Regions from separate parts of the Pseudoalteromonas sp. SCSIO 43210 genome, predicted to be linked through region 2. Evidence: predicted binding sites of a transcription regulator. Region 2 holds the regulator's gene; the other holds the start of a gene.
The links. Region 2 encodes NrdR, which represses ribonucleotide reductase genes. Its sites were predicted from a motif close to AAACACNANATNTNGTGTTT; they were not measured.

Region 1: nrdA (class 1a ribonucleoside-diphosphate reductase subunit alpha) is a predicted target of NrdR. The motif match lies at 1,350-1,369, and genes of this name have one in related genera.

Annotation. Positions count from the first base shown of each region.
Region 1 covers NZ_CP087225.1:2,744,777-2,749,209, reverse strand. The annotation lists gene ubiG (bifunctional 2-polyprenyl-6-hydroxyphenol methylase/3-demethylubiquinol 3-O-methyltransferase UbiG) at 1-400, shown strand, start outside; gene LOS73_RS11735 (HAD family hydrolase) at 400-1,080, shown strand; gene nrdA (class 1a ribonucleoside-diphosphate reductase subunit alpha) at 1,493-3,775, shown strand; gene nrdB (class Ia ribonucleoside-diphosphate reductase subunit beta) at 3,842-4,433, shown strand, end outside.
Region 2 covers NZ_CP087225.1:4,085,198-4,089,630, forward strand. The annotation lists gene ribBA (bifunctional 3,4-dihydroxy-2-butanone-4-phosphate synthase/GTP cyclohydrolase II) at 1-344, opposite strand, end outside; gene LOS73_RS17875 (riboflavin synthase) at 374-1,027, opposite strand; gene ribD (bifunctional diaminohydroxyphosphoribosylaminopyrimidine deaminase/5-amino-6-(5-phosphoribosylamino)uracil reductase RibD) at 1,054-2,178, opposite strand; gene nrdR (transcriptional regulator NrdR) at 2,345-2,794, opposite strand; gene LOS73_RS17890 (IS4 family transposase) at 3,015-4,193, opposite strand.

The sequences.
Region 1 (4,433 bases), 1.3 Mb from region 2:
AGTGCCTGCAGAAGAGTTTGCTTCACAAAATCCAGAGCGCTTTGATGTAATAACCTGTATGGAAATGCTTGAGCACGTTCCCGACCCGGCATCTATCATTCATGCCGTAGCCGCACTAGCCAAACCAGGCGCAGACGTGTTTTTTTCAACCCTGAACAAAACACCTAAAGCATACTTATACGCTATTGTTGGTGCTGAAAAGCTTTTAAAAATGGTGCCTGAAGGTACACACGACCATAAAAAGTTTATAAAACCTGCACAGCTCATTGCATGGGCAGAGCAAGCGGGTTTAAAAGTTCGTGCAAGTACAGGCCTTTCTTATAACCCACTATCAAAGCAATATACGCTTAATAACGACGTTAGCGTAAATTACATACTTTATTTTGAGAAGTTAGCTTAATGGCTAACTCTCAAGCCCCCCACCCCCTTATTGAGTACGATGCATTTTTATTTGATTTAGACGGCACCCTACTCGACACTGCGGATGATTTAGGTGCCGCTTTAAACGCGGTGCTTATTAGCAATAAAATAGAGCCTGTTAGTAGTGATATATACCGTCCTGCTGCATCTAACGGCGCTGGCGCATTATTAGAGGCTGGTTTTAAAGCGTTATGGGACAAACAACCCCAAAGCGAGCTTATAAAGCAATTAGTTGACGAGTACGCTGCAAACATAGCAAATCACACACGCTGCTTCAGCGGAGTTGAATCGTTACTTATCGCCCTAGATCATAAAAAGATCAAATGGGGGATCATGACTAACAAACCAGGGTTTTTAACCGATCCTTTAGTTGCAGCTATTCCTGCTTTAAAAAATGCCAGTGTAGTAATAAGTGGTGACACTTTAGCAGAGGCTAAGCCATCACCTTTACCACTGCTACATTGTGCAAAGCTTATGCAAGTACAGCCAAAGCGTTGTTTATACATTGGTGATGCACAGCGTGACATACAAGCAGGCAAAGCAGCAGGTATGCATACCGCGACTGCACTTTGGGGTTACATTCCCAGTGAAGATGAGGCATTAAGCTGGAAAGCCAATTTAAACTGGCTAAGTCCAATTGATGGTTTTAACCATATATAGTGCTATGTTAATTAATAAACACTATATATTGTGATTGTGTTAGTTTTTAGGCAAAGCTTGCTGATAAAAAAAGCAGTCAAAATTTATTTTTTAAATGCGTAAATTTAGCAGATCATTAGTTGATTTTTGCATATTTCAACTTAAATGATTGTTCGAAGGTGAGTGTCTACTAACACAAATGCGTTATCCCAAAGTTATCCACAAACAGGGGCAATTATGTCCCTTGCAAAACAATGCAGACCACACTATCTTGTGATCTCTAAATTGAACAACACCAGATATTGTGGCCAAATGTTATTCAATTAAATTCACTAATTTGGTGAAACCTATAATAAATGAGCACTACACCTTGCTAATTTGAGGTGTAAACATTGGTCAAAATACATAATCCCCAAGGAATACAGGCAAAGCTATGAACCAACAGTTATCTGTAAGCAAACGTGACGGGCGTAAAGAGCCGCTTGATCTTGATAAGATCCATCGCGTTATTGAATGGGCCGCCGAAGGTTTAAATAACGTTTCGGTTTCGCAAGTTGAATTAAAATCACACATTCAATTTTACGATGGTATTCGTACCAAAGATATTCACGAAACCATTATTAAAGCAGCTGCAGATCAGATTTCAAAAGAATCGCCAGATTACCAGTATTTATCAGCGCGTTTAGCTGTATTCCACCTACGTAAAAAAGCCTATGGCCAATTTGAGCCACCACGTTTATTTGATCATGTAACTAAAATGGTTGAAGACAAACGCTATGATGCTCACTTATTAGTAGATTATACAGAGCAAGAGTTAGATGAGCTTGATGCGTACCTTGATCATTCTCGCGATCTTAACTTCAGCTACGCTGCTGTAAAACAGCTTGAAGGTAAGTACCTCGTTCAAAACCGTGTAACAGGTGAAATTTACGAAAGCGCACAGTTTTTATATATTTTAGTAGCGGCAAGTTTATTTGCTGACTACCCACGTGAAACGCGTACTAATTACATTAAACGTTTTTATGATGCGGTATCGTTATTTAAGATTTCATTGCCTACACCAATAATGGCAGGTGTTCGTACCCCTACTCGTCAATTTAGCTCATGTGTATTAATTGAATGTGGCGACAGCCTCGATTCAATCAATGCAACATCATCAGCTATTGTTAAGTACGTTTCACAACGTGCGGGTATTGGTATTAACGCAGGTCGAATTCGTGCGCTAGGTAGCCATATTCGTAATGGCGAAGCGTATCACACTGGTTGTATTCCTTTTTATAAGCACTTTCAAACAGCGGTTAAAAGTTGTTCGCAAGGTGGTGTACGTGGCGGCGCTGCAACATTGTTCTACCCGCTTTGGCACCTAGAAGTAGAAAACCTACTGGTACTTAAAAATAATCGTGGTGTAGAGGACAACCGTGTTCGTCACCTAGATTACGGCGTACAATTTAATAAATTAATGTATTCTCGTTTAATTAAAGACGATTACATTACGTTATTTAGCCCATCAGATGTGCCTGGCCTTTATGATGCATTTTTTGAAGACCAAGCAGAATTTGATGCGCTTTACGTCAAATACGAACAAGACGAGTCTATCCGTAAAAAGCGTATCAAAGCCATTGAGCTTTTCTCTATGTTTGCCCAAGAACGTGCAAGTACTGGTCGTATTTACTTACAAAATGTGGATCACTGTAATACACACAGCCCGTTCATTGCTAAAGTTGCGCCTATTCGCCAATCTAACTTATGTTTAGAAATTGCATTGCCAACTAAGCCACTTAATAACGTAAATGACGAAGAAGGCGAAATTGCCCTTTGTACACTTTCTGCGTTTAACTTAGGTGCAATAGAATCACTTGATGAGCTTGAAGAATTAGCTGAGCTTGCTGTACGTGCACTTGATAACTTACTTGATTTCCAAGACTACCCTGTACCGGCAGCTAAAAATGCAACTATGGGACGCCGTACGTTAGGAATAGGTGTAATTAACTACGCATACTACCTAGCTAAAAACGGTAAACGTTATTCAGATGGCAGCGCGAACGCCCTGACTCACAAAACATTTGAAGCGATTCAATACTACTTGATGAAAGCATCTAACGAGCTTGCTAAAGAGCGTGGTGCATGTCCTAAGTTTAACGAAACAACGTACTCTCAAGGCATTATGCCAACTGATACGTACAAACGTGATTTAGATAAGATTTGTGATGAACCACTTCATCTTGATTGGGATACATTACGTGCAAACATTAAAGAGCACGGCATGCGTAACTCAACATTAAGTGCGTTAATGCCATCAGAAACATCGTCGCAAATCTCTAACGCTACAAACGGTATTGAGCCTCCACGTGGTCATATTAGTGTTAAAGCAAGCAAAGATGGTATTTTAAAACAAGTAGTTCCTGAGTATGAACGCTTAAAAAATAACTATGAGTTATTATGGGATATCCCATCAAACGATGGTTACTTACAGCTTGTAGGCATAATGCAAAAATTTGTTGACCAAACAATCTCAGCAAACACAAATTATGATCCAAACAAGTTCGAAGGCGGTAAAGTACCTATGCAAGTCTTATTAAAAGACTTACTGAGCGCATACAAACTGGGCGTTAAAACGTTGTACTATCACAACACCCGTGATGGCGCATCAGATTCACAAGAAGACACTCCAGAAGTGGAAGATGATGATTGTGAAGGCGGCGCGTGTAAAATATAGTTACTAATTTTTATTTTAAGCGGGCATTTAGCCCGCTTTTTCTGATAGTTTTTTTGAGTGATAAACATGTCTTATACTACTTTTAGCCGAAACCATAATAACCAAATGCAAGAGCCAATGTTTTTTGGCCAAACAGTTAACGTATCTCGTTACGACCAACAAAAGTACCCTATCTTTGAAAAGCTAATCGAAAAACAATTGTCTTTCTTTTGGCGTCCTGAGGAAGTGGACGTAAGTAAAGACCGTTTAGACTTTCAGGCATTACCAGATCACGAAAAGCACATATTTTTAAGTAACTTAAAATACCAAACATTACTTGATAGTGTACAAGGGCGTTCACCAAACGTAGCCCTACTGCCTATCGTATCGCTACCAGAACTTGAAACATGGATAGAAACATGGGCATTTAGTGAAACAATTCACAGCCGCTCATACACACATATTATCCGTAACGTAACACAAGCACCTGAGCTTATTTTTGATGACATTGTTAGCAACGATAAAATTAGCGAACGTGCTGATGCGGTAACAAAATATTACGATGACCTAATTAACTCTGTATCACTTTACAATTTATACGGTGAAGGAAAACACGAAATTAACGGTAAAACCGTTATCGTGAATTTATTTGAGCTTAAAAAGAAACTTTACCTTGCAA
Region 2 (4,433 bases):
CCTTTAGCTATCGCAGCTTGCACTGTGCGCGCTCTATCTGCCGCTGAAATACCGGTTGTAACACCTTTAGATGCTTCTATCGACATTGTAAAGTTAGTCGAAAATGCTGCACCATTGTTTTTAACCATCAACGGTAAATCAAGTTGCTCGCAACGCTCTTGCGTCATGGTTAAACAAATTAAACCACGGCCATGGGTAGCCATGAAATTAATCGCTTCTGCGCTAATATGCTCAGCAGCTATTATTAAATCGCCTTCATTTTCTCTATCTTCATCATCCATTAAAATAACCATTTTACCGGTTTTAATATCGTCGATGATTTCTTGTGCGCTGTGTAAATTCATAAATTTGCTCGTGTAAGTTATCAGTTTCGTTATTTAATAAAACCCGCTTTAGCGAGTAAGCTCATCGAAATATCAGAGCCCGTTGGTTGCTCTGCACCTTTTATAAGGCGCTCTAAATAACGTGCAATTTGATCGACTTCTAAATTAACTTGAGTGCCTACTTTAAAATGAGCAATTGTGGTTTGCTCACTCGTATGTGGGACAATTGTTAATTTGAATTTATTACCTTCTACAGCGTTTACTGTCAGGCTTATACCATCAATACATACCGAACCTTTGTAAGGAATGTATTTCATTAAATTTTCTTCGGTTGTAAGCCAATACTCTGTTGCTCGAGCGTTTGCTGTAATGCTTGTAATCGTTGCTATGCCATCAACATGGCCAGATACTAAATGACCGCCTAAACGCGAAACAGGTTGCATGGCTTTTTCAAGATTCACCGTTTGCCCTAAAGCATAGTGAGCAAAACCGGTTAAACCAATCGTCTCGTTAGATAAATCAGCACTAAAACCGTCAATATGTTTATCAACTACGGTTAAGCAAACGCCATTGGTTGCAATGCTGTCGCCTAGCTTTACGTCTTTCATATCAAGGTCAGCACTTTGGATACGAATGGCTAAGTCGCCTTGTTTTTTTTGTAATAAAGCAATTTTGCCTGTGGCTTCTATTATCCCAGTAAACATAGCGCTACTCTTTTTATTAAGTGATTTTAATGAGTTTTTAACGCGGTGATACGTAAGTCGTCACCAATGCGCGCACATTCATTAAATGTTAAATCAACGGTGTTTTGCATACTCGTCAATTCAGGAAAATTAACTAAACTTTTTGCATCATGGCCCATTAGTTTAGGCGCTAAATAAAAAACAAACTCGTCAACTAAATTAAGCTCTGTCATTTTACCAGCAAGTGTTGCGCCAGCTTCAAGCCAAACATTATTAAACTGCAGTTGCCCAAGTTTTTCTAAAACGGCTTGTAAATCAACTTTACCGTTACTTTCACTGACTTCAATATGCTTTACAAAATGCGGCCATTGCAATGATTTATCAACCTTAATGGTAAATATAATTACATCACTTTGGATTTCAAATAAAGCAAGGTCAGGTGTTAAACGGTTTTGAGAGTCAATTATAACACGCACGGGCTGGCGAAGCGGCAAATCAGTAGGCAGTGTGCAAGGCAGCTCACTTAGTCGCACATTAAGTTTAGCATCATCGACTAACACGGTATCGGCACCGGTTAAAATAGCGCAGCTTTTCGCTCGGTATAATTGTACGTCTTGTCGAGCAGCAGGACTTGTGATCCACTTACTTTGCCCATTTTTAAGCGCTGTTTTACCATCAATACTTGCTGCCATTTTACAGGTCACATAAGGTAAGCCTTGTTCCATACGCTTAAAAAAGCCAACGTTAAGTGCCCGCGCTTGTGATTCAAGTAACCCATAAGCAACGTCAATACCGGCGTCGCTCAATATTTTAAGGCCTTTACCTGCAACTTGTGGGTTTGTATCAACCATAGCGGCAATTACTTTTACTACGCCCGCCTTTTTTAAGCCTTCAGCGCACGGTGGCGTACGCCCATAATGACTACACGGTTCAAGCGTTACATAAGCCGTTGCACCTTGTGCATTTTTTCCAGCGATTGCCAGTGCATTTACTTCAGCATGACCTTGACCTGCTAATTGATGAAAACCCTCACCAATTATTTGATTATTTTTAACTAATACACAGCCAACATTAGGGTTAGGCGTGGTAGTAAACCGGCCTTTTTTGGCAAGTTCTATGGCACGTGCCATATACATTTCGTCATGTTCAGTAAAAGTAGTTTGGTTAAGCATTTATTATACCAATTGCGTTAAATAAGTGGTCCATTATAGCGCTAAGAAAATAGCGCAATAACAAGGCTAAAATTATGACATATAGTTGTTCTATATGAATAATTTTTAACGCAGTGAGTGCGCTATTTAATGCGATAGAATGATCATATTTTTAATAAAATTGGTATTACTCCCCTAAGCGGGCAATTTCTTCGCCAAATTCACGTATGTCTTCAAACGAGCGATAAACAGAGGCAAATCTTACATACGCTACTTTATCGAGCTTCTTGAGGGCTTCCATAATGCATTCACCAACCAAATGGCTTGAAATTTCTCGCTCGCCTGTAGCACGCAACTGCGATTTTATTATATTCACTACTTCGTCTACTTGCTCTGTGCTTACTGGGCGTTTTTCGAGTGCGCGATTTAAGCCATTTAATAATTTATCTTCGTTAAATGGTTCGCGGCTGCCGTCTTGTTTAATAACACGAGGCATAACCAGTTCAGCGCCCTCAAATGTAGTAAAGCGCTCGTGGCAGTCGTTGCACTCACGCCGCCTGCGAACTTGATGGCCGCCGCCAACAAGGCGTGAGTCAATAACTTTAGTATCTTTTGCAGTACAAAATGGACAATGCATAGCTCGGTACTTCCGTTTTAAAACAAAAAAGACCGCTAAATAGCGGTCTTTTATCTTAGCAAAAAAATAGGGCCTGTTGACCTTTCAGGATTAAATTTGTTCTATCTAGGGGCGATTTAATCGCGGCGCGAGGTTTGTAACCTAACGGGTTAAGTAAAAACCGAGTAACAAAGAGTTAATCGCCCCTAGAAAGAACCCAAAGGGCTGAGGGATCCCCACTTTATCCAGCGGCCTCTTTTTGATAATTAAAAATAAAGTTTTTTAAACTTTTTTCTATATAGCTTTGTGTAATACGTCTCTTACATAGCTTTATGACTTGCTTGGCTAAGGTTAAAAATGAAAGAACTCGGCGATTCTTAACACTATTTGCTTGAAAGTTTATATGCCACTTTCTTTTTTCTGCTTCACACCCTATAAACCATAACGCAGTGCTCGCTATTGTGGCTATCAAGCATAATATTCCTATTCTATTTATGCCGGTGCTTTTACTAAAACGCCACGAAAAACCATATCTCAAACTTTTGTCATCGCGGAAATTTTGCTCTATTTGCATTCTTTTACTATATAAACCAACTACTCGCTTACTCGTCATTGTATTGTCTGATGTCGCGAGTAACCATGGCTCTTTCGCTAAGTTTTGATACATTTTTGTATCTTTCGTAAATCTGCTTTTTCCTTTTCTTCCTTTATTTTTTCCATGATATACGTGTAAAAATGCATCGCATGCTGTCGGGCTGGACTGAGTTAGTCTTGCTTGACCTAACGCCTTTGGTATATCGCTGGCACCAGCCCTAAGTTGTTTTAATGTATGCCATTGTGATTGCATGGCTAGTTTACACTTCATTGAGCCTCTTAATCGACCTATCATATGCCAACCAAGTTCGCGTACTTTACTATACCAAGGCGTAAGAAAGCCGCCGTCTGTTACAATATAGACACTAGGATGTCGTCCAAGCACTTCATAAAGTTCATCTAAAAACAGGCTGTTGGTTGCTGGGCTATCAAAATTCTTCTGCTCAACAATCATGTTATAAATCACGATAGAGCGCCCATCCACAAGTAAGCTTGCTCGCAGTAAGTGATAGTCGTGACCACAGGCACCGCTCCAGTCAACGGCAATTGCAAGCATTGGTAAAGAGTCGATAATAGGATGAGCTAATGCTTTATAGATAGCGACCCTTTCATTGTAGAGGTGAGTATTTTTTAAGAAGCGATCAACGCGTTTTATTTTATGTTTTACATCCACAGCGCCAGACAAATTTCTGCCGATTTCAGTTAAGGTAAGTTTATTGCCCGAAATTAATGCATTACTGCAGCTTAGTAATGTTTTTACTCTGGCATTATTGAATGGCGCTAATGCATGTTTAAAGTACTTATGGCAAACTGATGTGTCAGGCATAGCAGTTGTGACTTATGTGGGTTGTGGTGATTTACATAAGATCATAAATTGCTGTGCCTGTCACGTTTTGGGGATTCGTCAGCCCAAAGGGCAGCGCATGTTTGGCATTTATGCTGCGTTATCGCCTATTTATGGGGAATACCACACCTCATAGGCTCTGCCTTGCTCAAATACCAAACAGTCTGCTGCAAATTCAACCACGAAAGGTCAACACGCCCTAGCCTATGTGATCTAAATTAC